Thermovibrio ammonificans HB-1: one gene and its partner. The main gene of each other region encodes a partner of the protein of the gene in region 2 in a complex. Links are inferred from orthologs where the notes say so. Each region holds a gene or a part of one and is shown on either strand. Other genes may lie near its edges. The genes, in order: fabF and acpP.

Region 1 (12,361 bases), 200 kb from region 2 along the record:
CCGGGCCTTCGCTGAGAATAAGTTGCTCAACAAAGCGAGCAAACCGGCGGGAAAGCAGCTCCATTTTACCTATTTCATCTATAACGGCTACAGAGGTTGGGTTTAACGCAGAGTTGAGAAATGGGAAAAGGAAGGCCTCGAACTCCCGAACGAAAACCTTGTAACGGCCCACTTTATACGGTGAACGGCCTTCTACACTTGCAAGCAGAGCCTCTTTGCCGTCGGTTCTTACAACTTTAAAACCCCAGCGGCGGCCGTTTTTCCTTATCTCTTCGGTCCAGAAACCCACAGCGGGAACGGAAAGAAGAGAAACTGCCCTTTTAACACAGGTGGTTTTACCTATTCCCGGTCTTCCGGTTAGGGCAATTTTCATCAACGGCGCTGCCTCACAACTTCAAGGATGTTAAGGTCGATAATCATGTTATCGTAGGCGGCCAGAGTTTTAACGCCGGTCTCTTTTTCTATGGAAGCAGCAACTTCCCAAGGTTTTGCCGAGAGCATCGTTTTGCCAAAATGGGTCAGAACGGCAAGGGTAGGTTTAACGAATGCAATGATTTCCTTTGCGTCTTTTGCGCTTAGGTGGTCTATTTTTGGATTTGGAGAGTAGAGGGTTGTATTGATTATGAGGAGGTCTTTGGCAGGGGAGTAGGCCTCGAGGAGTTCGGGGAAGAATTTTGTGTCGGTTAGGTAACCGAAGTGTTTGCCGTTCCAATTAAAGATAACGCCGTAAGTTTCAACGCCGTGAACGTGGCGAACCGGGAAAGTGAGTTTAAGGTTTTCAAACAGCATAAGTTCTTTTTTCTCTTCTATTAGAATCGTCTCTTCTATGTTCTGACGGGTATACTCAAGAACTACGGGGTCTTGGTTAACCGCATCGGAAGGACAAAGGAGCTTCCCCTTCTTCCTCTTACCGCCCAAGGTCATGGCTTCAAGTATGTGGTTTACGTCGGCACAGTGGTCCAGGTGGCGGTGTGTAAGCAGAACGGCGTCTGTCCAGAAGGGCTCTATTCCCTTCCTGTGGGCGTGGACAAAGGCTCCGGGGCCCGGGTCTACGTGAAGGTTGTAGCCGCCGAAGTTCCAGTAAAGGCCTCCGGCCTGACGCATGAAGCCGAAGGCAACGTAACGGGCACCGGCAGTTCCAAGGAAAACAAGGCGGTTCTGGAGTGACTCCCTTGTCAGCTTCAAGCCGGACAGATACCTCTCTTACTGTTTCTGACGAACTCTACAAGCTCTCTCACTTCCGGAGAGTCTCCGAACTCCTCAAGGGCCCTTTCAAGGGCCTTCTGAATGGGCTCATCGGACTTAAAGATGACCTCAAAGGCGGCCGTTAGGGTTCTTATGGCCTCCCGGGAGAAACCGCGCCTTTTAAGGCCCACTATGTTTACTCCCTCAAGACGCGCCCTGTTTCCCTGAGCCAAGAGGAAAGGGGGCACGTCTCTGTGAACGGCGGAGGCCCCTCCTACCATGGCGTGTTTACCTATACGGACAAACTGGTGAATCCCCGTTAAGCCGCCGATAACGGCAAAGTCACCTATTTCTACGTGGCCGGCTATCTGAACGGCGTTTGCAACTATGGCGTTATTCCCGATGATAACGTCGTGGGCAACGTGGACGTAGGCCATAAGGAGCACGTTATTGCCCACCTTTGTGACTCCGCCTCCGCCGGCAGTTCCTCGGTGGATTGTCACGTACTCCCTGATTTTTACACCGTTACCTATGATAACTTCTGTATCCTCTCCCTTGTACTTTAAATCTTGAGGCTCAACGCCTATGTGGGAGGCGTATATTGTACAGTTCTCACCTATGGTAACTCTTCCCTCTATAACCGCACCCTTTTTTACAACCGTTCCCCTACCCACTTTAACGCGGGGACCGATATAGGCAAACGGTTCAACGATAACGCCCTCATCGAGCTCTGCACCTTTTTCCACAACCGCAAGGGGGTGAACCTGAGCCATCACTTCCTCGTAATCATCGCCATTATTTGGGCATCGCAAACGAGCTCATCGCCTACGTAGGCCTCTCCTTTCATCTTGGAGAGCCTGCTCTTTATAACGGTAGGTTCAAGGACGAACTTTACCGTGTCTCCCGGGCGAACCGGCTTTCTGAAACGGGCTTTGTCTATTCCCATGAAGTAGACAACGTACTCTTTGGGGGAGATGTCGAAGGACTTGAACATGAGAATGCAGCCCACTTGGGCCATTGCCTCTACGAGGAGCGCCCCGGGAAATATGGGATGGCCGGGGAAGTGGCCCTGGAAGAAGGGCTCGTTCATCGTAACGTTTTTGATGCCGACTATCCGTTTTTTCGGTTCAAACTCAACGATTTTGTCTACAAGGAGGAAGGGGTATCTGTGGGGAATGGTCTCCATAATCTCCACTATGTCCATTACCAACGCTCTATACCTCCGACTTCCCGTATTAGAACCACCGCCTGGGCAGATATGCCCTCTCCTCGGCCTTCAAAGCCCATTCCTTCGGTGGTTGTGGCCTTTACGGAAACTTGAGAGGGAAGTATACCAAGTGCACGAGCTATGTTCTCGGCCATCTGCCGCTTGTAGGGTTTGAGCTTCGGGGCCTGAGCAACCACCACAGTATCTACGTTAACAACTGTGAAGCCCTCCAGCCGGAGGAGCTGGGCCACTTTTTCAAGGAGCCTCAAGCTGGAGATTCCCCTGTACTTCGGGTCTGTGTCGGGGAAGTGTTCTCCTATATCGCCGAGGGCGGCGGCACCTAAGGCGGCGTCGCACACGGCGTGAACGAGAACGTCGGCGTCGGAGTGGCCCTTTAAGCCCTTATGGTAGGGGATTTCTACACCGCCCAAGACAAGCCTGTAGCCGCTTTCGAGCCTGTGGGCGTCGTAGCCTATTCCTACTCTAAACATCTCTCAGGCGAGCCTGCTCTTTATGAGCTTCTCTACCTCTTCCCTTATTACCTTCTCGGCTATTTCGGGTATTACTTCCCAGGCTATTTCCCTTATTATCTGCTCAACTTTCTCCTCGGGCAGACCTGCCTCTACCTTCTTGGCAATCTCCTTCTTAGCCTCCTCCACTACCTTAGACTCCGTAGATTGCGGTTTAACTGGCTCTTCAACGGGTTCCGGCTGAAGCTCAACCGGTTCAAGCTCTATGGTTTCAACGTGTTCTTCAACGGGCAGAACTTGAAGCTCCTCCTGGGGCTCCTCAATAACCGGAATCTCTACCATCTCGCCGGCGGAGGGAGCAACAATTTCGAGCTTCTCCTCAAGCTGAGGCTTGTGGGTCTTTATGTTCCTCAGAAGCTCAACAAGCTCTTCCACCGTGAAGGGCTTCTCGAGAACGGCAGACGCCCCTAAAGAGAGGGCCTTTTCGGGGTCGAACCCCTCTGCACGGTGGCCTATAACCACAACGGGAACGCCCCGGTCTTTGACCTTCTCTATAACCTCATAGGCAGTGCCGTGGGAGAGGGTAACGTCGAGTATCACAACGTCGGGCTTCTTCTCTACGGTCAGGTTTATAACCTCTTTGGGCGTGTAGGCGTGGACAACCTCTATACCCCGTAAAGAGAGGACTTTATCGAAAAGTTCGTGCCAGGTTTTTTTGTCGTCGCCGTAGACTACCCTCATCTGGCTACTCCTTCCAGCTCTTTTTTGATGCGCTCTTTCAGTTCTTCAAGTAAAACCACAAGCTCCTTGGCATTAAGGGCTTGAGCGTCTAAGTCCTTTGTCAGTTCCGAGCCGTCGTCGAGCTTTATAGAGTGGGCAAGGGCGAGAAGTTCGTCTTTCACAAGGGAGGCGTTTATGTTCCTCGAGATGGAAACTGCCGACTCAACAGTATCCAAAAGGTCCTTTAAGAAGACAGGGTCAACAGCAGGCTCCTTAGACTTCTGAGCCTCTATGGCAAGGTTTTGAACGTCGTTACGGAGTATAAGAAGGGAGTCTTTAACCTGGGTCAGGAGGGAGTTATCTATGGAGGGAAGGTTGAACTCTATCTCTTTTAAAATCTCCTCGCTCTTTTCAAGGGCTTCGTAACTGCTGGGAGAGAGGCTAACGGGCAGGGTTGCAAGCTCTTTTTTGAGTTTGTGGATTTCGAGCTGGAGAGCCTCGATTTCCTGACGGATATCCTTCAGCTTGTCCTCGCGGAGCTCCTTGATTTTCGACTTGAGCTCCTCGGCCATTGAGATGGTTCGCTCGGATACACCTATGAGGCGCTCCTCAAGAATGGCAAGGCGCTCTTCTTCTTCCTTTTTCCTTCCCCCCAAGGATTTGGCAATGATGAAGCCGAAAACAAGGCCGATGGCCCCGAAAACGGCAGCTACAACGACTGTGATAAGCTCCCAGTTCATTGTCCTACTTCCCCTTTATTTATTCAAGCTCTACGGTAAGTATATCGTATATTCTACTTACCGGTAAGCCCATAACTGTAAAGAAATCCCCATCTATACGCTCGATAAAGAGTGCCCCCTTCCCCTGAATTCCGTAAGCTCCGGCCTTATCCAGAGGCTCACCGGTGGAGATGTACCACTCTATCTCCGAAGGAGTCAGCCTTTTAAATTTTACAAGGCTCTCTTCGTAGTCGGTTACAACTCTGCCGTTTATAAGCAGCGAAAAGCCGGTAATTACCTTGTGCCACCTGCCGGAAAGACGCTTTAGGTAGAGGCGGGCTTCCTGGGAGTTTTTGGGTTTCCCAAGAATTTCGTCTCCGAGAACAACGATTGTATCGGCGGCAAGGGCCACCTCGCCCGGAAGCAGCTGTTCCTTCGCCGCCAGAACCTTCTTTTCTGCGTTTAAAGTGGCGGTTTTGTAGGAAGAGGGGTGAAGCTCTTCCTCTACAGAAACTTTCACCACCCTGAAGTTAAAGCCGGCCATCTGGAGGATTTCCCTCCTCCTGGGTGAGGAAGAGACAAGGGCCAGTTTAACTTTTTCCACCATCTATCACCCCCAGGGCCTTGAGCATCTCCCGGGCCGCGTCCTGCTCCGCGGCCTTTTTGGACTTGCCCTTACCGTAGGTGGTAATATCGTTTACCTGACACTCAACGGTAAAAGTCTTGTCGTGTTCCGGCCCCTCGGCCTTAACAACCCTGTACTTGGGAAGGACCTTATACTCCCTCTGGGTAATCTCCTGAAGGTAGCTCTTAAAGTCTTTGTAGGTAACGGCGTTTTCGAGAATCTCCCAGAGCTTCTTTAGGAACTTGTTCTTAAAAATCTCCTTGGCCTTTTCAAAGCCCGCATCAAGGTACAGGGCGCCGAAAACCGATTCAAAAACGTCACACAGAATAGAGTCTTTCTCTCTGCCGCCCGTCCTCTTTTCACCTTTACCCAGGTATAAGAACTGGCCCAAGTTAATCGTTCGGGCCAGCTTAGAGAGTGAAGGCTCGCTCACGAGAAAGGCCCTAATCTGGGAGAGCTCACCCTCACTCTTTTCGGGGAAACGCTTTATAAGCTCCTCGCTGACTATAAGGCCTATAACGGCATCACCGAGGAACTCGAGAACCTCGTAGTTCTCGCCGGTATCCTTCTCAAAGGCAAAAGAGCGGTGAATCAGCGCCCTCTTGAGAAGCTCCTTATCCTTAAAGGAGTAACCCAGCAACCTCTCAAGCGCTACCAGTTTATCACCCTCTATCAACCTTCATACCTCTTTAAAACAAGGCAGGCGTTGGTTCCGCCAAAGCCGAAAGAGTTCTTGAGCACGTACTTAACGTCGGCCTTAACGGCCTCGTTGGGAGTGTAATCCAAGTCACACTCGGGGTCGGGCTCTTCGTAGTTAATGGTGGGAGGTATAACCCCCGTCTGAAGGGTCATAACAGAGGCAACGGTCTCAACCCCTCCGGCAGCCCCGAGAAGGTGACCTATCATAGATTTAATGCTGCTTATCTTCACCTTGTAAGCGTAGTCGCCGAATACCCTCTTAATGGCCATAGTCTCAAACAGGTCGTTGAACTTGGTAGAGGTACCGTGGGCGTTGATGTAGTCTATATCCTCGGGTGATATACCGGCGTCCCTAATGGCGTTCGCCATAGCCCTTGCTGCACCTTCCCCTTCGGGAGCAGGAGCCGTCATGTGGTAGGCGTCGCCGCTCGTTCCGTAGCCCACAACCTCGGCAAGAATCTCCGCACCGCGCCTCTTTGCGTGTTCAAGCTCCTCAAGGACAACGATACCGGCACCTTCACCCATAACAAAGCCGTCGCGGTTCTTCTCAAAGGGACGGCTGGCCTTTTCCGGCTCGTCGTTTCGGGTGGAAAGGGCCCTTGCAGCGGCAAAACCGGCAACGGAAAGAGGGGTGATGCAGCTCTCTGCACCTCCGGCCACAACCACATCTGCATCGCCGTACTGTATAGTTCTGAAGGCTTCTCCTATGGCGTGAGTACCAGTAGCGCAGGCGGTAACAACCGAGATGTTGGGGCCCTTGTATCCGAACCTTATGGATATCATTCCGGAGGCCATGTTTATTATCTCCATGGGAACACAGTAGGGGGAAACCCTCTTCGGCCCCTTCTCCCAGAGGATTTTAAGCTGCTGCTCTATGGTGGTAAGGCCCCCTATACCGGAACCCACTACAACGCCGACCCTCTCTTTATCTACGCCGGAGGTTTCAAGGCCGGCCATATCAACGGCCTGCTGAGCGGCGGCCACTGCGAACTGGATAAACGGGTCGAGCCTCCTTACTTCCCGCTTGTCGAAGTAGTCTGCCGGGTTGAAGTCCTTAACCTCGGCGGCTATCTGAACCGGGTAGTTTGAGGCATCGAACTTGGTTATCTTACCTATACCGGACTTGCCTGCCGTAATGTTCTCCCAGAAAGTCTCAAGGTTGCTCCCAACAGGCGAAACAACTCCAAGTCCGGTAATAACTACTCTCCTTGCCATTCTCCCTCTCCTTCTTGTTTTAGAACTTTATGAGTGAAAATACCGGGTATCCCCGAGAGGTTATCTTCTCCCTCCCTCCCAGGAAGGTGAGCTCTATGAGGAAATCGACACCTACGATGTCGCCTCCGAGCTTCTCAACAAGGTCTATGGCGGCGCTCATGGTTCCGCCGGTTGCAAGAACATCGTCTACGAGAACGACCTTCGTTCCCCTTCTAACGGCATCTTCGTGAATCTCTATGGAGTCCTCTCCGTACTCAAGGGTGTAGGAAGCGCTAACGGTTTTGTAGGGTAGTTTCCCCGGCTTCCTTATTATCGCAAGGCCGGCACCGAGTTTATAGGCCAGAGCAGAGGCCAGTATAAAGCCCCGGGACTCTATACCGACAACCACTTCAACGCCGGAGCCTACATACCTGTTTCCCATGTAGTCTATAACTTTCTGAAACGCCCAAGGGGTTCCAAGGAGCGGCGTTATGTCTTTAAAAACGATTCCGGGCTTGGGAAAGTCGGGAACATCTCTGATAAGGGCCTTAAGCTGGTTTATTTCGGCCTCTACGTTAAGGTCGGTAATCTGAGCCATTACTCCTCCACCTTGAGCAGTTTTTTGACAATTTTAACAGCTTCCTGAGCGTCTCCTCCGTAAATTCCTCCTATGGACTCGGCGTACTCCGGGGTAACAACGGCACCACCGACTATAACCGGAACCTCTACTCCGGCATCCCTCAGGGCCTTAATGGTCTCCTCCATTGCCGGTAAAGTGGTGGTCATTAAGGCGCTAAGCCCTACTATATCGGCGTTGTGCTCCTTTGCCGCCCTAACAACTTCGGCGGGGGGAACGTTGGTTCCCAGGTCAATAACGTCGAAGCCGCTGTTTTCGAGCATAGTTATAACGATGTTCTTCCCTATCTCGTGGACGTCTCCGTGAACGGTGGCCATAACTATCTTGCCGCCCAGCTTCAGGTTGCCCCCTTTCTTTTTCATCTCCCTCTTTAAAACCTCGAAGGCGGCCTGAACGGCCTGTGCCGAGCGGAGCATCTGGGGCAGGAATATCTCCCCTTTTTCAAACCGTTTACCTACAACGTCGAGGGCGGGAATAAGGGCCCTATCGCTCACCTCAACAGGGTCAAACTCCTTCAGGGCCTCTTCGGTAGGCCCTACTATCCCCTCTCTGTCGCCCTCAAGAACCTTCTTAAAGATGGTTCCCAGTATACCGGCCGGAGCCTCGGAGTCGGAAGCCTCCTCTGTAGTCTCCCCTTTGGCTTTCTCCTCCGCTTCGTGGGAGAAGGCCTGAGGAACAGTTCCGAGAACTGCGCCGGCTATCTGGCATATCCTCTCAAGGGCCTTCCTACACTCGGCATCTTCGCCTTTAGGAGAGTAGTTCTGAAAACGAGAGACGAACCTTTCGGCTCCCCTGTCCTTCCCTACGAGAACGTCGCTTGCGAATATGGTTTCAACCATACGGGAGTCGCCGGGGTTAACAATGCCGGAGTCGAGCCCGGCGTAAATGGCCATAGCCATAAAGGCCGAGTTTATGAGGGAACGGGACGGAAGGCCGAAAGAGACGTTGCTGACTCCCAATGTTGTGGCAATGCCGAAACGCTCTTTAACGAGCCTTATGGCCTTTAGGGTTTCAACCGTAGAGTCGGGCATTGCGCTGACCGCAAGGTTTAAAACGTCGGCAACTGTGGAGCTTCTATCCACTCCCACCTTCTCGCACTCTTTAAGGAGGCGCTCTATTATCTCTACCCGCTCCTGGGCCTTCTCCTTAAGGCCTTCGTCGTCTATGGCAAGCAGGAGGACGTTTGCGCCGTACTTGGCGGCAACGGGGAGTATCTGTTCAACGTCCTTCTTCTCACCGGAGACCGAGTTTACCACCGGCCTGCCGTCGCACATCTTAAGGGCCTCTTCAACGGCCTTAGGGTCTTTGGTATCGATAACGAGGGGGACGTCTACGGCCTCCATAACCGTTTTAACCGCCTCCCTCATAAGGGAGGGTTCGTCGGCTCCCGGAACGCCTACGTTAACGTCGAGAAGGTCGGCCCCCTCTTCCACCTGCTTTTTTGCCTCCTGCTTAACCAGCGAGAAGTCTTTGGCTTTTAAGGCTTCTTGGAGTTTTTTCTTGCCGGTAGGGTTTATCCTCTCCCCTATTATCCTCGTAGGGTGTCCGGTTCCTATGAGAACGAGCTTCGTCCTGCTGGCAACTTTCACCCCTTTAACGGGGTTCCTCTCTACCGGCTTTAACCCTTCAACGGCCCGTTTTATGGCCCTTATGTGGTCGGGGGTTGTTCCGCAGCAGCCGCCAATTATATTGGCTCCGGCCTTTACAAACTCAACCGCGTACTTTTCGAAAGTTTCGGGAGGCTCGGGATAGACCGTTTTGCCGTTTTCAAGAACCGGAAGGCCGGCGTTTGCGTAAACGATAATCGGGGTGGTGGTAACGGAGGCGGTTCTCTTTATTATCTCGACGAAGCTCTCCGGGCCGAGGGAGCAGTTTGCTCCAACGGCGGCAACGTTGAACCCCTCAAAAACGGCGGCCGCAACCTCCGGAGGCGTTCCAAGGAGGGTTCTCCCGTCTTCCTGGTAGGTCATGGAGACGAGAACGGGAAGGTCGCACACCTCCCTTGCGGCAAAAACTGCGGCCTTCGCCTCCTTTATATCGGACATGGTCTCTATCAGGACAAGGTCGGCACCGGCCTCGGCTCCCGCTTCTATCTGCTCCTTGAAAACGTCTACCAGCTCATCGAAGGTGTAGTCTCCCACAGGCTCAGCGAAAACTCCGGTCGGGCCTACAGAAAGGGCAACAAGGGCTCTACCCCGGGCAGCCTCCTTGGCAAGCTTCACGCCGGCGGCGGTGAGCTCCTTTACCCTGTTTTCAAGGCCGTAGTGGGAGAGCTTTATCCTGTTACTGCCGAAGGTGTTGGTCTCTATGATATCTGCTCCGGCCTCTACGTACTCGGAGTGAATCTCCTTGAGAACTTCGGGTTTTTCAACGTTTAAAAGCTCGGGGGCAAAGTTAACGTCTACCCCCTTGGCCATGAGCATAGTGCCCATACCGCCGTCTAAAACCCAGATTTTCTCCTCTTGTTTGAAAGGGTTGGTCGGCAAGGCTCCTCCAGATGGGGTTATCGGAGGGCAAATTATAACAGCGGTTAACCAAAGTGCTCTTTAACCCGCTCGGCCTCCTGAAGAATCTGTCCCACAACCCAATCCGACTTGGGCTTACCCTTGGGGCAGTAACGCTCCTTCTCCGAGTAGAGACAGCCGCAGTACTGCTGCCGGTAGAGGCCGTGCTCCTTGGAGAGCTCTATCCCCTCTTTCCAGCCCTCCCTGAAGTCGATGTTCAGGAAGGGGATTCCGAACTTCTCCGAGGCGTTTTCGGCAAGGGGCACCATTAGCTCTCTGCTCTGGAACTTGCTGTAAAAGAGGGTGGAGGTGAAGGCATCGAACTTGCCCTTTTTGGCAACGGCAGCCGCCATTTCAAGGCGCATTGAGTAACAGATTTGACACCTTACGGGCTTTTCCTCCCTGAAGGCAACGGCCCTGAACCACTTTTCGGGCTCGTAGGTGTCGAAGTAGATGACCTTAATTCCGTAAACGGAGGAGAGCTTCCTAACGCTCTCCATCCGCTTCACAAACTCGGTGCAGGGGTGAATGTTGGGGTTGTACCACAGGCCTACCACCTGGTAGCCCCTGCTCAGTAGGAGCTCAAGGGGGTAGCAGGCACACGGGGCACAGCAGATGTGAAGGAGAACCTTCACTCTTCGAGCTCCACGTCCAGGTCGGTTTTCACCTGGTTTTTACCGGAACGCTTTGCAAGGTAAAGGGCTTTATCGGCCTTTTCAACGAGAGCCGTTTCATCGAGCCCGTCTCTCATCATGGCAACGCCAACGCTAATTGTAACAGGTATGACCTGGTCGTTGTACTTGAACAGGTGCTTTTCTACCGACTTCCTAAGGCGCTCGGCAACTCTTATCGCCTGGCTGAAGGTAACGCCCGGAAGCAGGATTGCGAACTCTTCTCCGCCGTAACGGGCTATAATGTCCCTGGCCCTGAGCTGGCTTTTAAGGAGCCTTGCAAGCTCCCTGAGGACGTAATCTCCCGCCTGGTGGCCGTAGGTGTCGTTTATCTTCTTGAAGTTGTCTATGTCTATCATGAGAAGGGCGAAGGGGTAGTTCCTGCGGTAGAAGTCGTTCACCATGTCGGTTATGGCCCTGTCGAAGCTGGCCCTGTTGGCAACCTGGGTGAGGAAGTCTATGGAGGCCTCTTTCTTAGTCTGCTCAAGCTCCTGTGTCAGCTTTTTTATCTGCTGATTGGCCTCCTCGAGCTTGTTCTTAAGCTCCTCGTTCTGCTGCCTGATTACGCAGAGCTCCTCGAGAACCTGACCGAGGAGGTCTTTTACGGAGCTGTCGGCAACCCTGTTCCGTATCTCCTTGAAGGAGTTCTCCTTCTCCTCCAAGGTGTTGTTGTGGTCTACTATAACCTCTATGAGCTTCTCTATCTCGGTGACTATCTCCTGGGCCACGCTCTTTAGGAGCTCTCTGTCTTCATCTTCAACTTGAAGCAGAACGGCCTCTACGTTGTCTACGGTCGGGTACTTCTCCTTAAAGAGGCCCATTATCTCAAGGTCGGAGAGCTCCAGGCCGTTTTCGTGGAGGTAGCAGAATATCTCAAACCAGAGGATGTAGTTCTCCGGTATGAGGGGTATGTTGTTCCTGGCCAAGAACTTCAGTTCCTCTTTGGCTATTTGAGTAATTTCCTGAAGCTCCGAAGGGGTAAGTTTCTTCTTCTGGCGCACCTTCTTCAGGAGTTTGCACTCTATTTTCTTCTCCATCTCAGCTCCACCCCCACCCTCTCGAAGTTGTGTTGGAAGGGAACGCTCAGCTTAACGGTCTCTATTATAGCTGAATCAATATTCCAGCGGTTCAAAACCTCTTTAAGCAGGGCTTCCTGAAACTCTTCAAGGTAGGTGTAGGTGTTGCGGGAGAGGCGAAGGATGAGGTTGTGAAGCTCTTGGTAATCTACAAACTCACCGGTAAGCTTCACGCTGAGCTTCACCTGAACTCCTAAGCTCCTCTCCTCGGGGTAGGTGCCGCACTTCAGGTGCAGCCTCATTCCCTCTATAAAAACGCTTCTCTCAACTTTCCCCTGCAACTTTCTCTACCTCCTCAACGAGCCTGTTAAGGGCCTCTTCCTGAGAGAGCTTACCTACAACCTTCCCCTTCACAAAGAGGATGAAGTGCTCTCCCGCACCGGCAATGCCCACGTCGGCAAACTTGGCCTCTCCGGGGCCGTTCACGGCGCACCCCATAACCGCTACTTTTAGGGGCTTTTCAACGTGCTCTAAGCGCTTTTCCACTTCTCTGGCAAGGCTTTCAACGTTCACCATACACCTGCCGCAGGTGGGGCACGAGATAACTTCAACTCCCCTGTGGCGCAGGTCCAGGGCCGAAAGTATTTTGTAGGCCACCTTAACCTCCTCTTTCGGGTCGGCAGAGAGCGAGATTCTCACCGTATCCCCTATACC
Region 2 (15,819 bases):
GGGCGTAGTCGCAAAGCCTTGATAGAACGTTTTTGGCGTGTTCTGCAAGGTCTATCCTCTCGCCGTAAACAACCTCAAACAGCCTTTCGAGAACGGGCTTTGAGAGGCTTCGCTCAAGCTCACACTCACCCTCCAGCTCGCAGCTGCTCGGCCCTGCCGTAAGCCAACGCCTGTGGAACCTGCACCAGCCCACGTTGTCGTACCAGAACTCAGATATTGAGCTCTCCGCAATTTTCTCGGCCAGGGCCTCGGGCTCCGGGAATACCCCGAACTTGTAGTAGGTCCAGTACTTTCCCTGAACCGGCAGCGGAACGAAGTTCCCCACGGCCCAGTACATTGTGGGGTTTACCTCACCTTCCGTTCCGAGTGCAACTAAAACGGCGTAGTCCAGGGAGCTCTTCCCCTTGGGCAGCCTCTCGCCGTAGCGGCTATCTATGAAGGCTGCCGCCTTCCGTTTGCCCTTTCCCAGGAGTTTGTGGAGCTCCGCTTCGGGGTATGCCACTTTGTGGGCAAGCTCTACCAGAAGCTCTGCGTTCTTCTTCGATACCTCCTTGGGGCTTTTTTGAATCTCGTTCAGGTCGAGAACGGGCTTACCGCTTATACCCGCCTCTTCCGGCTTTAAAATCCCCCTTGCCACGAGCTCAAATATCCAGGCGGCCGCGCCGCCGAACTCTATGGCGTCGAACCCTAAGGCGTCTACCGTTCTGACTGCGCTGTCTGCCGCCTTCAGGTAAACGTTCCCTGCAAGGGGGCCGTTGGCGTTGTAAGGTTCGTAGTCGGTTTTCAGTCCGTTCCTGACCTTTTTGCAGGCGGCGGGGCACGGCTCGCCGCAGGTTGTCCAGCTCTTTGTCTCTATCGCCTCCTTGTTGAAGATTTCAAGGTACTCCTTCTCTATCACCTTGAAGAGCTTCACCCTCTCTTCCCGGGGTATGTAGGGCATCTGCCAGTTTAAAACCGGGGTCTTTTCCCTTTCGGCGTAGTAGTCTTCTCCGAAGGTTCCCCCGGTTTTGTGTTTCGGGTTGTAGCGGTACTTGGTCGTTTTCTCGGTTATCACCTGGAAGAGGGGCTTGGAGTAAACGGCCCCGAAGACTTTTTTCGTCTGGTCGGGGTTGGAGATAACCCTCTTCTCTTCCCTGTAGATTCCTCCGAAAATTACGGCCGCTATGTTGTGGGCTCTCAGGAGAACGCTGCCTCCTCCGCCCCTTGCGGCCCAGTCTTCGCTCCCCTCTACGGGAGTGCCGTTTCTGAGGGTCTGCGAAAAGATTGCCCCGTAGTCGGTTGTGAGGGATGCGGGCCCCACGCAGGCAACCCTGAATTCGCCCGCTATCCTGTTTTTGAACTTCTCCACTAAGTAGTCGGTGAAGCTGTAAACGCCGAAGCGCTCGGTCGTTCCCTTCCAGAGGGTTTGAAGCTCCTCTTCTAAAGGTTCTACGTAAACCTTTACGCTCCTTTCGAGCCCCTCTATAACCAGAACCGACGGCTTTTGGGCCTTTCCTATGAGTGTCACAAAGTCAACGCCGGTCCTCTGGAAGGTGTAGGCTGCCCCTCCCATGGTTGAGGGGTAGAGGGTTTTGTAGAGGGGAGACCTGAAGAAGAAGACGAGCCGGTGAGAGCCGGGAAGTATCGAGCCGGCAAAGGGGCCCTTGCCGAAAACAACTGCGTTATAAGGGGAGTAGGGGGCGTGCTTGTAGGTTTTCAGCTCCTCGTGGACTTTTAAGCCGTAGTCGAGAACGCCGAAAACGCCTTTCCCCTTTTCCCTTCTAAGGGTTGCCTTCCCCTCGAGGAGGTCTACGGTTAGGGTGGTAAACTCCATCTCCTGCCCTCTCTTTGAACTTAAGACCATTATAAAACAGCGAAAGAGCTGCCGAGGGCAGGCGGAGTTGCTATATCCACAGGCTGAAGAGCTTCAGTCCGGCCTCTTCCGGCAGGCCGAACATCAAGTTCATGTTTTGAACCGCTTGGGAGGACGCCCCTTTCCCCAGGTTATCTATTGCAGATACAACAACCGCAAGGCCGCTCTCTTTATCCTTTGTAACGTAGATGTCGCAGAAGTTGGTTCCGGCTACGTCGTGGGTTCTCGGCGGGGAGGTTCTGACCCTTACGAAGAACTCCCCCTTGTAGCGGTTTTCGTAAAGGTGCTGAAGCTCCTCTTTAGAGAGCTCCGTTTTAAAGTAGGCGGTTGTCAGAATCCCCCTGTTCATCGGAACAAGGTGGGGGGTAAACCTTACGCTCTTTAACCCCAGCTTCTCGGCAATCTCCGGTCCGTGTCTGTGGCCGTCTACCGAGTAGGCTCTGAAATCCTCGTTCACCTCGCAGAAGGTAAAAGTGACGCTCTCCTTCCTACCGGCTCCGCTCACCCCCGACTTACTGTCGACCACAACGGGGTGGTCTGTATCCACGGCTCCTGCCTCTACCGCCGGGTATAGGGCCAAGATGGCGCTTGTCGGGTAACACCCCGGGTTTGCAACGAGCCTGCTTCTCTTTATCTGCTCCCTGAAGAGCTCCGGAAGGCCGTAAACCGCCTCTTTGAAAAGCTCCCTTGCGCCGTGCTCAACTCCGTAAACCGACTCGTAAGTTTCAAAGGAGTTGAACCGGAAGTCTGCACTGAAGTCAATCACCTTAACCTTACTGCTTGCCTCCATAAGGGCCTTTACGGCCGGGAAAGAGGCCCTGTGGGGCAAACAGCAGAAGACAACGTCGCACAGCTCAACGGCCCTTTCCGGGTTGAACTCATCGAAGGAGAGCTCTTCAAAGGGGCTTCTAATCAGGTGGGGGAAAATCTCTTTAACCTGCTTTCCCCTGAACTGGCGGGAGGTTAAATAGGTAACGGTTGCGTTGGGGTGAATGGAGAGGAGGCGGAGAAGCTCCGCCCCTGTATATCCGGAAGCGCCGACAATACCGACCTTAACGCTTGGACCACTGGTACCTTGCACGAGCTCCCCTCTGACCGTACTTCTTCCTCTCTTTGATTCTTGCATCCCTTGTGAGGAATCCGGCCTTCTTGAGGGTCTGCCTCAGCTCCGGGTTGAAGGCGAGGAGAGCCTTGGCTATACCGTACTTAACCGCGTCTGCCTGCGCAGACTTACCGCCGCCCTTTACGGTGCAGAGAACGTTGAACCTTCCGTTTGTTCCGGTTACGTCAAAGGGCTGCTGCATTATCTTCAGGAGCGTGAGCCTGTTGAAGTACTCCTCTGCGGGTATCTCCTTCTTCTTGGATACCCTTACGAATATCTTCCCCTCTCCGTTGGGGATAAGCCAAACCCTTGCGATTGCAGTCTTCCTCTTGCCGGTACCGTAGTATCTTATTTCAGCCATTGTCTCCTCCGTTAAAGCTCAAGGGGTTTAGGGTTTTGTGCTCCGTGGGGGTGCTCAGAGCCTGCGTAAACTTTGAGCCTCTTCATCCTCCTGTCGCGGAGCTTGTTCTTGGGAAGCATGCCTTTAACGGCAAGCCTGATAACCTCTTCCGGCTTCTCTTTGAGCATGTCCTTGAGCTTGGTCTCCTTAAGGCCACCCGGGTAGAGGGTGTGCTTGTAGTAAATCTTCTTCTCCAGCTTCCTTCCGGTAACGTGGATTTTGTCGGCGTTGATTACAACTACGAAATCTCCACCGTCTACGTGGGGGGTGTAGGTGGGCTTGTGCTTGCCCATGAGGATTTTTGCGATTTCAGACGCGAGCCTACCGAGCGTTTTCCCGGTTGCGTCTACCAGGAACCACTCCCTCTGAACCTCTTCCTTCTTCTGCATGAAGGTCTTCATCCTGTGTTCCTCCGAAAATTGGCGTTTTTGTAAAACGCCGAAAATGTAGCGGGCAGCGGAAATTTACTAAAGGAGCAATCACTTGTCAACACCGCTCAAAGAGACTATATTTGCACTCTGCACGGAGGGGTGCCCGAGCCTGGCTGAAGGGGCACGATTGGAAATCGTGTGTACCCCTAAAAGGGGTACCGCGGGTTCGAATCCCGCCCCCTCCGCCATTTTAAATTAAAAATAAACGTTGTGGGGGAAAGGTCTAAGTTTATAGTCGGCAGTTGGATTCCCACCTTTGAGCTTTTCTGTTTTCAAGACTTTTCCTGAGTTCCTCTCCTCTGTTACAAAAAAGGATTTGGCGTTTGAATATTAGGTAGTTTTTAAGGGAGCTTGTTTTCTTTAAGGCCTGTGAAAACTTACATAGTGTTCATGTGTAAATTTCTGTTATAAGCTAACGGTTGGGGTTTTTAAATCAAGGATGATGGAGTCTCTTGAGCTTAAGGCATATCAGCTTGGAGCTATAGGGGTTCTGCTCGAGGGGTTAGGTGTTTTTCTTGGTTTAGTTGGGCTGTTGAGGTAACAGTTATATTTGGAGACGGCCGTGGATAAGGCTATAGATATCGATGCTGTTATTGAGAGGTACGTTAACGGGGGAGTCTATCCCGAAGACGACGAGGAGCTTCGGCGCGTAGTTGATATGCTACTCGATATAGGGATTCTGAAGTTCGGAGTGGACCCTGAAAAAAAGGAGGTTAGAGTTAAGGTTAACAGGGCCTCGTACTATCAAGATTATAAGCCTTCTCTTTTTGACAAGTTCAGTGCGCTATCGCTGGTTTTGGGTTTGAAGCTCTTTCACCCTTTTAAAAGCTTTAAAGCTTCCCAAAAGTAGTTCACCGGGCATATATTAATAGCAGCCGGGGTCTCTGCAACGCCCGGAGGGTGAACCCCGCCAGGCCCGGAAGGGAGCAACGGTAAGCCTGAAGGGCGTGTGCAGTAAGGCTCCGGCTCTTATTTTTTCTCTTCAAGCAGTTTCGACAGAGCCCGGGCTACGTTTTCCACCAGGGGAATAACACTTGTGTAGTCCATCCTCTTGGGGCCTATTATCCCTACGACTCCGCTGTTTTTAAAGCCTATCCTGAACTTGCTTATAACCAGGCTGAAGGGTTTTAACGGCTCTACTTCGGTTTCGGAGCCGAGAATTACCGATACCTCTTTTTTCTCCTCGAGGAAGTTCCTGAGTATCTCTAAGAAGAGGCTCTTCTCTTCAAGTATTTCAAGGACCTTCTTCATACGGGCTATGTCGTCGGCCACCATGTTTACTATGTTTGCGGTTCCCTGGATTTCCAGGTGGTTGACTTCGTTTAGCGTTTTCAGGATTTGGGTGTTGAGCTTGAACGAGAGCTCGGCTATCTCCTTTCGGAGGCCGTCTATTTCTTCTATCAGTTCCCTTTTTACTTCCCTGAGCGTTTTGCCCCGGAACTTTTGGGTTAGGGCTCTGCTGAGTTTTTGAAGCTCTCCTTCGGGGATTGAAGCTCGGATGACCTTGTGGAGGACGTAGTCGGGTTTGAAGTTGATAACTATTAAAACTTTCTCGGAAGCCACCTTCACCAGGGTTATCGATTCAACTGTTAGATTCTCTACCAAGTTGACGCCGAAGCCTACATAACCCGTAAAAGACTGCAGGTAGTCTAAGACTTTCAGGAGTATTTCGTCGCGGTCTTGGACTTTTTCGCTCTTTAAGTAGTCTATCAGCCTGTTTACAAGGATCTCTTCCTCTTCGCCGAGTGCGAGGAAGAGGCTATTTATGTAAATTTTGAGCCCTTTATCCGTGGGGACTCTGCCGGCAGATGTGTGGGGTTGGTAAAGGTACCCTTTATCCTCTAAGTCTGCCATTACGTTTCTGATAGTGGCAGGGCTAAAGGGGAGTTTGAAGGTTTTTTGAAGAGTTCGCGAGCCCACCGGCTCTCCTTCCCTTATGTAGAGCTCGGTAAGTTTTAAAAGTATATCCCTCTCTCTTTCGGTCAGTCTCTCTTCCAATGAGGCGCTCCTTACTTAAAGCTTTCAAGGTACTCGTTCTTATATTTAACGTATCTAAGGGCGTGCTCTTTAAGGCCTTTAATCTCCTCGGGTGTAAGCTCCCTCTTTACCGTTGCGGGAAAGCCCATTATGAGGCTGCCCGGAGGGAACTCTTTGCCGGGAGGGACAAGGCTCCCTGCGGCAACTATGGAGTTCTCTCCTATTACTGCGCCGTCGAGTATGATTGCCCCTATGCCTATAAGGCAGTTGTCTTTTACGGTGCACCCGTGGAGTTTAACTGCATGTCCTACGGTTACGTAGTCTCCGATTATTGTGGGGTGGGTTCTGTTTGTTACGTGGACTACAGTGCCGTCTTGAATGGACGTGCAGGCCCCTACCTTTATGAAGTTTACGTCTCCCCTGAGGATTGCTCCGAACCAGATGCTGCTGTCGTCGCCGATTTCAACGTCGCCTATGACGGTTGCGTTCTCGGCTATGAAAACTCTTTTGCCTATTTTCGGTTCTATTCCTTTGTAGGGCTTAATCAACTTTTACCTCCTTTTACCTATTTAGTGAGAAGTTTACAAAAGTGGTCTATCTATGAATTTTATTAATGCCTTTCCGTTGCAGTTGAGTTTTAATTATTGATGACGGAATTTCCGCTTTAATTTCATTTATGGCCTTTAAAAAAGCAAAAAAGTAAATAAAACTTAAAGGGAGGGGCCATGCGATTGCTTTTAAAACTTCTAACTGCTTCAATTTTTCTGGGGTATGCCGCCCAAGCACACCCGATTATCACCCTTAAGGATCAGTTCGGTAGGCCTGTTAGCGAAAGTCACCTGCCTATTGATATCAGGAGGAGCTGTGGTTCATGCCACGATGTCGATTTTATCGGCTCCTCTTTTCACTTTCAGCAGGGTAGGTTGGCGATTCTTTCTGACGAGGTTTACAAGCTTTACTACGAAAGGTTCGGCGATTCTCAGTTTACTAACGGCCTTCCGAAAGAGCTGAGCAAGCTCGACATGGGAATGTACGGAAAGCTCTGAGCGCCCGCTTACCGCCAGTTGGCGCCCGTTAAGTCTTCTAACCCTCAAACTGTTGATATGACTACCCCCGAGTACGATGCTGCCTGCGGCATGTGCCACCCTGGCGGCGGTCCTATGGAGAGGGACCGGGAGGGGAATTTCCTTCACGAGAAGTCCCTGTCGGAGATAGAGGCCGCCCTCAGTAACGGTGAGGTTCTCGGTGATTACACGGTTTGGAGTCCGAAGGAGAAGCGGTTCGTTCCTTTTGTCTGGACCATTTCCGCCGGAAACGAGACTGTAAATAACACCCTTGCTCCCAACTGTTTTATGTGCCATTCGAGCGTTATCGGCTCTCAGAACCCCTACGCTCCCTCTTCTACGTTTAATATGCCCCTGCTCTCTTACAGGTTGGCGACTTTTAAGCTGCGTTACTTTTCAGGTGCCGGAACTCTCTCTTCGGGAATTGCAACCCTGAACCCCGATAACACCTTTAACTACAACCTTGCCTTTGACGCCGATAACGCCACTGCCGGGTTACAGGTTGACGGTAGTTTTATAGTTCACTCCAACGATATGCACTGTAGTCAGTGTCACGGCGGCGGCTGGGACGACTTCGACGGTGACGGCAGGATAACCAAGCTGGATTTCCTCCTTCAGGTTAAGGACCTGCGCTACCTTCAGCCGGACGGTTTAAAGGAGGCTAAAGTTTGGTTCTTTAACGAGACCATTACCGACGGGAACTACGTCTCCTCTAAGGTAGACGGCTCTCTCATTCCGGTGCCCAGGAACGTTGACGTTCACAGGTGGGCAAGGTACGTAGGAGATGGCAACGTTAAAGGGTGTGTAGATTGCCACGCCCCTGTTAAGCACGACTATATAGGAACCGGTTACTTCCCCGATGTCCCCTCGCTCATTCCGTCCCACGATTTTGCAAAGGGTAACGCCGGTCCGGCGTTTACGGTAAGGTGGCACCAGCTTGCAGGTAGCGCTTCCTGCGAGAGTTGTCATGAGAACCCGGTTGGGCTTCACTCGAGAGCTTTCGGCCCGGCAGCAGCCGAGCACCTGGAGAAGGTAGCCTGCACAACTTGCCACATTCCTAAGAAGTACTTCTTTGAGGCTAAGCTGATGGACTGGACGTTACCTATGTTTGTGGTGTCCGGTGACAGTAACGGCTACACCTTCCTCGGCCTTACTAAGAACGTTTACGTGGGCGGCGACTCCGTTAACGGAACACCGGTTGACGTTGCCCTCTTCCCGATTAGGGACTTTTCAACGGGTGAGGTGGTTTGGAAGTTAAGTGCTGCCAATGCCATGGGGGTTCTGTTCTTTGCCGATAATTCGGAAGGGACCTTTAGGCCGGTGATTCCCCGTTACTTGGCTAAGGTTTTCGGCCTCAGTTACGACCTGCCGACCCGCTACATTATTGAGGAGGTGGACTCGAGCGGTAAACCGGTTAGGGTCGGTAGTTTCGGTCACCTGGTTCTGAAGGTGAAGAGCGGGGTTATATCCCAGGATTCAGACCTTGCTGCTGGCGGTTGGAGGCTTATTAACGCCCTCCCCAACTTTATAGACGTTGACCAGGACGGAGCCTTTACTCCCGGCGTTGATGTTCAGATAACCGACGATACCGGCCTTGACGGCTCTCCCGACGGAGTTCCCGAGGTTAACACCCAACGGGAGGTGAGCGCGGCCCTTTCTACGGTGAAAAAGGTTGTTTCCGGTGCCGTTGGGCGGGATGTGGAGGTGAAGCTCATTGCAACGGCTATTCCTTTCGGGGTTTCTCATAACGTAAGACCTGCTCCGGAGGCTTTGAGGTGTGACGACTGCCACGGCGGTAGGGAGAGTGAGCTTCAAGGGGCCGTTTTCACGAGGAAGGTAAACCTCTACTTCCCGTTTGACCCTGCGGTTGAGAACTCTACCGCTTTCGTGCCGAAGGTTCAGCGGACGCTTACCGAGTATGCCTTTGCAGATTGGACCAGGAGAGAGATTGAGTCTATGGGCTTTCCTGCTGCCATCCTCGACTACTCTACGGTTAAGGTAGAGGTAGACGGTGAAGTTATTGCCACCCGTGCTCAAACCGAGGAAGCCGCTTCTGCTTTAGGGGTTTCGGCCGGTGATTTAATAGCCGCGGTTGCGGTTGCTCCCTCCGATAACCCGTTTAAGGTGCTCTTTGAGATTAAGGAGCCTCTATCCGATTACGGTGTTAAGGTGGTTAACGGCACGGTTACTTCGAAGGTTGTTAGCGGTAACCGTCTTGAGGTTCAGGTTGCTCCCGCTTCCGGTAGAAGTGTTGTGGTTGGTCTTGTTAAGGAGGTGGCCGGTTCCGGCTCCTCGGCAGGGGTTAGCTCCGGAGGTGGGGGGTGCTCTTTCTCCCCGTCTGGGCCGGCAGGTCTCCTCTCCTACCTCCCGGCGGCTGTTGCCCTTGCCCTACTCAGGAGGAGACGCCGTTTAAGCGGCTAACCACTCCCTCTTCGATTTCTCTTCTTTAAGGGGGCTCTTGCCCCCTTTTTTTATTTGTAGGGCGCTGGTAGAATTTGGCTTCACCGGAGGTTGAGATGGTGCCGATGCTTGCTCCTTCCATACTGTCTGCGGATTTTGCCCGCCTGGCCCAGGAGGTTTCGGCCGTAGAGAGGGCCGGAGCAGACCTCCTGCACGTTGATGTTATGGACGGCCGTTTTGTCCCCAATATCACCGTTGGTATTCCCGTTGTTGAGTCTCTGAGGCAGGTAACGGAGCTTCCTTTAGACGTTCACCTGATGATTGTTGAGCCCGAGCGGTATATTCCTGCCTTTGTAAAGGCCGGGGCCGACTGGGTGTCGTTTCACTTTGAGGCGGCCGTTCACCACCACCGTATAGTTGAGCAGATAAAGGAGCTGGGAGCCAAGGCGGGGATTGTTATAAACCCTTCTACTCCCGTTGACTTCCTGGTGGAGATACTGCCCTTTCTCGATTTTGTTCTGGTTATGTCGGTTAACCCGGGCTTTGGCGGGCAGAAGTTTATACCCACTTCCCTTGGGAAGATTCGCAGGTTAAGGGAGCTGGCAGTTGAGCTGAACCCTTCGCTTGTTATTGAGGTTGACGGAGGGGTGAAGCTATCGAACGTGGAAGATGTTTTGAAAGCGGGTGCCGACGTTGTTGTGGCCGGCTCGGCCGTGTTTAAGGGAAACCCGGCAGAGAACGTTGCAGCCTTTAAAGAGAAGTTAAACCGATTTGGGGAGAGGTGATATGAAGCAGGTTAAGCTGATGACCGGAACCGCCAATCCCGAGCTTGCAAGGAAGGTGGCCGCAAACTTGGGAGTTCCGCTTGCAGACGTTACTGTTGGCCGTTTCAGCGACGGAGAGATTCAAGTGGTTGTCAACGAAAGCGTAAGGGACTGTGATGTCTTTATCGTTCAGTCCCTGTGCAGGCCGGCAAACGACAACATAATGGAGCTTCTCCTCCTTGCAGACGCCCTTAAGAGGGCTTCTGCCGGACGGATTACCGCCGTTATTCCCTACTACGCTTACGGCCGTCAGGACAGGAAGGTTAATCCGAGGGACCCCATTAGTGCCAAGGTTCTTGCCGATATAATTACCACCGCCGGCGTTAACCACGTTGTTGTTGTAGACCTTCACGCTAAGCAGGTTGAGGGCTTCTTCGACATCCCGGTTGACCACCTGGAGGCCCGTCCGGTTCTGACCGACTACTTCCTAAGGATGGGAATGGGGGGCGAGGATACCGTTGTGGTTTCCCCGGATATCGGCGGCGTTGCAAGGGCCAGGAACTTTGCAAAGGTTCTGGGCTCTCCGATAGCGATAATAGACAAGAGGCGTCCGCGTCCGAACGTTTCAGAGGTTATGAACATTATCGGAGAGGTGAAGGGGAAGCGGGCCATCATCATAGACGACATCATAGACACTGCGGGAACTATAGTAAACGCATCGAGGGCCATTAAGGAAGCCGGAGCTGTTGAGGTTTATACGGCCTGCACTCACCCTGTATTCTCCGGGCCGGCTGTTGAGAGGCTCTCAACGGCCGTTAAGGAGGGGGTTATTAAGGAGGTTGTTGTTACCGATACTATTCCCCTTCAGCAGGAGTTCGAGGGCGTTAAGGTGCTTTCGATATCTGCAATGCTTGCAGAGGCCATCAGGCGTATCCACTACGGGGATTCAATCAGTCAGATGTTCAGGTTCTGAGCTTGAAGGTGAGGGGAAGCTCCCCCTCGCCTTTTATCTTTAGAATTAGCTTGATTAACCCTCCTCTTGCAACGTTAACCTCTTTCCAGCCGTCTGTAGAGGGTGCCAGTAGGTCGATTGAAGAGACCTTCCCGCTTATGAATGAATCCTTCCAGGGCGTTGCCGTAAGTGCGTTTATCGGCCTTTCACTCCTTACGAGGAAAAGGGGTTTTTCCTCCTTTTTTAGAATCCAGAGCTTCACCTGGCAGACTCCCTTGAAGAAGTAGCAGTTCTCGGTGTAGTAGGTTATCTGGGTCACGTTGCCGTCCAGGTCTCTGCGGGCCGTTAGCGGTCCGTATGCTCCGTTGACCGACTCTAAATCTTTCAACAGCAGGTAAAAGAGGGGAGTTATCGTGTTTGAAGCCTTTGAGGTTTCAACGGCCGCTTTCCCTCCCCTTTCCACGAAGTTGAAAAACTGGTAGGCCACCGTGAGAACTATACCGGCAAGGGCAACCGCTATCAGGAGCTCAAGGAGCGTAAAGCCACCCTTAGCGGGCTTCGTAGACCTCAACCAGCTTCCCCCAGTTAGGTGTTCTGGCCTCTACTCTCACAACCCTTATGCCCATAATCTCCTGGAAGTCCTGTTTCAGCTCTACTGTGCAACCGAGGACCTCTACCTTTTTGTTCTGGCAAGAGCGGTTCAGGTAAACGGCCTCGTTTATGCAGTTGTGGGCGGCAACGGCGGATACTGCCGTTTTAAACTGCTGGTCTGCCGTTGAAACTGCCGAAGTTGTTAGTAGAATAAAAGCACCGAAGGCCATACCCACTATGGCTGTGGCTATCAGAACCTCGAGTAGCGTGAAGCCGTACCTCATGAAACCGATTATAACGCCGGGAGGTAGCAGTGGGAAGGAGAATCAGACTCGGAGTTAACATAGACCACGTTGCCACCGTAAGGAACGCAAGGAGGACTTTTGAACCCGACCCTGTTCACGCCGCCGTTATTGCCGACCTTGCAGGGGCCGACCAGATAACCCTTCACGTAAGGGAGGACCGCAGGCACGTTAACGAGAGGGACCTGAAGCTCATAAAGGAGCTCATCCACTCAAGAGTAAACCTTGAGATGGCCGTCACCGAGGAGATGCTTCAGATAGCCACTTCGGTTAGGCCCCACCAGGTTACCCTCGTTCCCGAGAGGAGGGAGGAGGTAACCACGGAAGGGGGGCTCGACGTTAAGGGGCAGCTGGAGCGGGTTCGTGCGGCCGTTGAACGTTTGAAAGGGGCTGGTATAGTTGTAAACCTCTTTATAGACCCGGAAGAGGAGCAGGTAAGGGCTGCCGCCGAGGTGGGAGCCAATGCGGTTGAGCTTCACACCGGCCGTTACGCCGAGGCCTTTGCGGCCGGTAATGAGGGAGAGGTTCAGGAGGAGCTTGAGAGGCTGAAAAGGGCTGCCAAGCTTGCCAAGGAGCTCGGCCTCAGGGTTTACGCCGGTCACGGCCTTACCTACAAAAACGTAAAGCCTATAGCGGAAATTCCCGAAATAGAGGAGCTGAACATCGGCCACTCCATTGTTGCCAACGCCGTTTTACTCGGCCTTAAAGAGGCTGTTGAGAAGATGATAAAGCTCATAAACGGTTAGCCGTGCTTGTTGCTATCGGAATAGATATAGTTTCGGTTGCCCGTTTCGAGGGGCTGCTCTCAAGGTACGGAGAGAGGTTGCTGAAGAGGCTCTTTCCCGAAGGGGTTGAGTATTGCCTGAAGAAAAGGCCCGGGGAGCTTGCAGGCTGTTTGGCCGCCCGGTTTGCCTTAAAGGAGGCGGCCGTTAAGGCCTACTCCCAGGCGGGGGTTGCCGTGGGGCTTTCGGCAGTTAGGGTTATCGGCGGAGGTAGGGAAATTAGGCTCTCGGTGGAAGGGGCGCCGGCTCACCTCAGGCCGGTTTTCTCCATATCCCACGAGCGGGAGTTCGCAGTAGCGGTTGTTAACCTGGTAGAGCTCCGCCGATGTTGAAGAGGCTCTTTGCCACCCATTGGGCGGTTACGGTGTCCATGGTGTTTATGTGCTCTACTATCCAGGGCTTAAAGGTGCTTTCAAAGTAGTTGAGGGCGGCCTTTCTGTCCTTTGTTTTCAGCCAGCGGTTGAACACCTCTTTAAGCTCCTGCCGGACTCTGTTGTGCTCTCCGTGGTGGCAGTCGAAGGCGAAGAAGTAGGTGAGCTTCATAAGCTCTTCTTCGTAGGAGAAGTGGTTCTCAACGTCCTCTATGAACTCTCTGAAGAGCTTCTCAACCTCTGAGTCGTCGGCCTCCCCTCCCAGAGCGCTGTAGAGGCGGTTTAAAATTCCCAGCTCCCTTAGGTGGACGGCGTTCATCCCCTCGTAGGCGGTAAGAGGAAGGTCTTTCGGCTCTATGAGCGCTCCCATCGGTCACCTCTCAATAACTTTAACTTCAATTTAAACTGCTTCCCCTTACCCCTGTAATGAGGGAAATCAAAAAAGCCCCCTTAATCAAGGGGGCTTTCGGTGGCTTTAAGGGTATGGGTGAACTTAAAGGTGCTTCTGTATGTACTCTATTGCGTCTCCTACGGTCTGTATCTTCTCGGCCTCTTCATCGGGAATCTCAATGCCGAACTCCTCTTCCAGTGCCATAACGAGCTCTACAGTGTCGAGGGAGTCGGCACCGAGGTCCTCAACGAAAGAAGCCTCGGGTGTAACCTCTTCGGGGTCAACACCGAGTCTATCGGCCACAATCTCTTTAACTTTCTGCTCGATGTTTTCCATGGCTCTACCTCCCAGGTTATTTAATGGCGCTTCGTATTATAAGCTAACCCTTAGAAAAGTCCACCGTTTACGTGGAGAGTGGTTCCCGTTATGTATGAGGCCATGTCCGAAGCCAAGAAGAGGCAGGCGTCTGCAACCTCCCTGGGCTCCCCTTCCCTTCTAAGGGGAATGGACTTCAGCAGCTCCGCCTTTATCTTCTCCGGAATCGCCTTTGTCATGTCGGTTGTTATGTAGCCAGGGGCCACCGCGTTTACCCTTATTCCCCTGCCTCCCAGCTCTTTTGCCAGCGACTTCGTAAAGCCTATAAGGGCCGACTTCGTGGCCGAGTAGTTTACCTGCCCCACGTTTCCTGTAAAGCCCACAACCGATGAGATGTTTATTATCACCCCTTTACGCTTTTTCACCATAGAGGGGACAACCGCCCTTGTAACGTTGTAAACGCCGGTGAGGTTTGTGTTTATAACGGCATCCCAGTCTTCGTCTTTCATCCTTATGAAGAGGGAGTCGCGGGTTATGCCTGCGTTGTTTACGAGGACGTCTATCTGCCCCTCCTTCTCGAGGATGTCGAAGATAACTTCTTTAACCTCTTCCCTGTTGAAAACGTCCATCTTAACGCCTACGGCCCCGATTTCCCGGGCTACCGCCTCGGCCCTTTCTTGGTTTGTTCCGGTTATGTACACCTTGGCTCCAACCTCTACGAAGCGCTCGGCGATTGCCCTTCCTATCCCTCTTGTTCCTCCGGTAACCAGGACAACTGCCCCTTTAAGCTCTTCGAACATCGGCTCCTCCTTTTTGATTTAATTATCTCACTTGGCTGCGTCAAGGCCAAAGCTGCCCATAACCGAAAAGAGGGAGACCAGCACAACCGCCCTCAGGAACCACTCTTTGGAGTCCACTATCGCCGGGTAGACGCCGAGTATGAGCAGCGCCAGTGCCGATACGGTAAACGAAACGGCCAGAATCGTTATGAGCCGCAGGGGAACGAACCCTCCTACGTTTTGAACCTTCCAGTTCCCGATTTTCCCGTACTTAATTACGAAGTAAAGGCCCACCACTATCAGCACTACGAGCAGTAGTGCGTGGAGGTTGCTCATCTTTTGGGAGAGCTCCCACACGTCGGAGTTGGCCGCAAACGGAAAGGCCATGAGGGTGGCTCCCGCTATCTCCTGGATGAAGTCGCTGAACTTGAACCCTTCCTGCAGCTTGAACCGGCTGTTTATCTCTTTAAGCTGCTCTTCTATGTTGTGGAGTTCTCGCTCTATCTCCTCTATTTTCTTCTCTTCCAAGGGTGCTCCGTTTGTTAGAATTCTGCTATGTTTCGGGCGATAGCAATTTTATTCCCTCTGTTTCTCTTTTCCACAGTTTTGGCCTCTGAGTGTCCGTCCCTCTATAGGGTACAGGCGGTTTTAGCTTCTTCCGGTTACCCCTTTATAGTTAAGGGGGTTGAACCGGTTAACGGAACTTCCCTGTGTAGGGTCTTTACAGTTTCGGGAGAGGAGCTCCTGGTAACTTCCAACTTGAGGTTCGTTGTTGAGGGGAAGCTCAAGCCTCTAAAACCGCTAAGGCTCTCGGAGAGGGAGCTGGAAATCTTGAGGTCTGAGATTCTCTTCTCTGTTGGGAAGGGGCCCGAGCTTCTCCTCCTTACAAACCCCTTGTGTAGCGCGTGTCGCAGCCACAGGGCACTGCTGGATGAGCTTGCCGCCCGTTTCAGGGTTGAGTTTGTTCCGGTAGGGTTTGAGGGAAGGGAGTTTGAGGCTGCGGTTTCCGCCTACTGTTTGGGGCTTAAGCCTTCCCAGTTCTTCCGGTTTAACGGTCCGTTTAAGGTGTGTAACCTCGGGAAGCTGAAGGTTTGGAGCGTTCAGGCAGTTTTGAAGCGCCACGGGCTCTTCGGGACTCCGGTGGCCGTTGACTCTGCCGGCAGGGTCTACGTAGGTGCCGACGAGATAGCAGGGCTTGTTAAAGGAAGAGCTTCTTTACCTTCTCAATCTCCATAGGTTTACCTATGAAGTTCCCCTGGGAGTAGTCAACTTTGAGCTCCTTTACTTTCCTTAGTAGCTCCTCTGAGGAGACGAACTCAGCAACGGTTTTCACTTTTAGTTCCTGG

Evidence for each region.
Region 1: the proteins of acpP (region 2) and fabF are in contact, whole or in part, in a solved structure (PDB 6OKG), measured with the Escherichia coli proteins. The link is inferred for Thermovibrio ammonificans HB-1 from one-to-one orthologs.

What each region holds. Positions count from the first base shown.
Region 1 is NC_014926.1:556,585-568,945, reverse strand. The notes cover bases 4,720-7,682. They hold fabF (beta-ketoacyl-ACP synthase II), read right to left. Parts: upstream 6,841-7,682; coding sequence 5,599-6,840; downstream 4,720-5,598. Other genes in these bases: THEAM_RS03095 (homocysteine S-methyltransferase family protein), read right to left, coding at 7,417-7,682; THEAM_RS03100 (adenine phosphoribosyltransferase), read right to left, coding at 6,860-7,381; rnc (ribonuclease III), read right to left, coding at 4,892-5,602; THEAM_RS03115 (Maf family protein), read right to left, coding at 4,720-4,908. In the rest of the region: THEAM_RS03150 (NTPase), read right to left, coding at 1-373; THEAM_RS03145 (MBL fold metallo-hydrolase), read right to left, coding at 373-1,185; lpxA (acyl-ACP--UDP-N-acetylglucosamine O-acyltransferase), read right to left, coding at 1,182-1,958; 3-hydroxyacyl-ACP dehydratase FabZ, read right to left, coding at 1,958-2,389; ispF (2-C-methyl-D-erythritol 2,4-cyclodiphosphate synthase), read right to left, coding at 2,389-2,883; THEAM_RS03125 (response regulator transcription factor), read right to left, coding at 2,887-3,603; THEAM_RS03120 (hypothetical protein), read right to left, coding at 3,600-4,322; more of THEAM_RS03115, read right to left, coding at 4,342-4,719; more of THEAM_RS03095, read right to left, coding at 7,683-9,942; THEAM_RS03090 (epoxyqueuosine reductase QueH), read right to left, coding at 9,987-10,595; THEAM_RS03085 (diguanylate cyclase), read right to left, coding at 10,592-11,668; THEAM_RS03080 (dihydroneopterin aldolase), read right to left, coding at 11,653-11,988; ispG (flavodoxin-dependent (E)-4-hydroxy-3-methylbut-2-enyl-diphosphate synthase), read right to left, coding at 11,972-12,361. UniProt on the Escherichia coli protein: Involved in the type II fatty acid elongation cycle. Catalyzes the elongation of a wide range of acyl-ACP by the addition of two carbons from malonyl-ACP to an acyl acceptor.
Region 2 is NC_014926.1:345,525-361,343, forward strand. The notes cover bases 12,099-14,981. They hold acpP (acyl carrier protein), read right to left. Parts: upstream 13,716-14,981; coding sequence 13,482-13,715; downstream 12,099-13,481. Other genes in these bases: THEAM_RS02005 (pyridoxine 5'-phosphate synthase), read left to right, coding at 12,099-12,581; THEAM_RS02010 (holo-ACP synthase), read left to right, coding at 12,584-12,949; THEAM_RS02015 (bacteriohemerythrin), read right to left, coding at 12,921-13,358; fabG (3-oxoacyl-[acyl-carrier-protein] reductase), read right to left, coding at 13,766-14,494; THEAM_RS02030 (DUF2391 family protein), read right to left, coding at 14,522-14,981. In the rest of the region: THEAM_RS01935 (aldehyde ferredoxin oxidoreductase N-terminal domain-containing protein), read right to left, coding at 1-1,813; argC (N-acetyl-gamma-glutamyl-phosphate reductase), read right to left, coding at 1,884-2,933; rpsI (30S ribosomal protein S9), read right to left, coding at 2,905-3,315; rplM (50S ribosomal protein L13), read right to left, coding at 3,327-3,755; THEAM_RS01960 (hypothetical protein), read left to right, coding at 4,348-4,635; heat-inducible transcriptional repressor HrcA, read right to left, coding at 4,755-5,783; THEAM_RS01970 (gamma carbonic anhydrase family protein), read right to left, coding at 5,795-6,310; THEAM_RS09785 (hypothetical protein), read left to right, coding at 6,686-6,808; THEAM_RS01980 (cytochrome c3 family protein), read left to right, coding at 6,923-9,247; rpe (ribulose-phosphate 3-epimerase), read left to right, coding at 9,343-10,011; THEAM_RS01990 (ribose-phosphate diphosphokinase), read left to right, coding at 10,013-10,963; THEAM_RS01995 (PulJ/GspJ family protein), read right to left, coding at 10,953-11,513; THEAM_RS02000 (type IV pilus modification PilV family protein), read right to left, coding at 11,491-11,817; more of THEAM_RS02005, read left to right, coding at 11,847-12,098; more of THEAM_RS02030, read right to left, coding at 14,982-15,001; THEAM_RS02035 (hypothetical protein), read left to right, coding at 15,029-15,709; THEAM_RS02040 (EAL domain-containing protein), read right to left, coding at 15,672-15,819. UniProt on the Escherichia coli protein: Carrier of the growing fatty acid chain in fatty acid biosynthesis.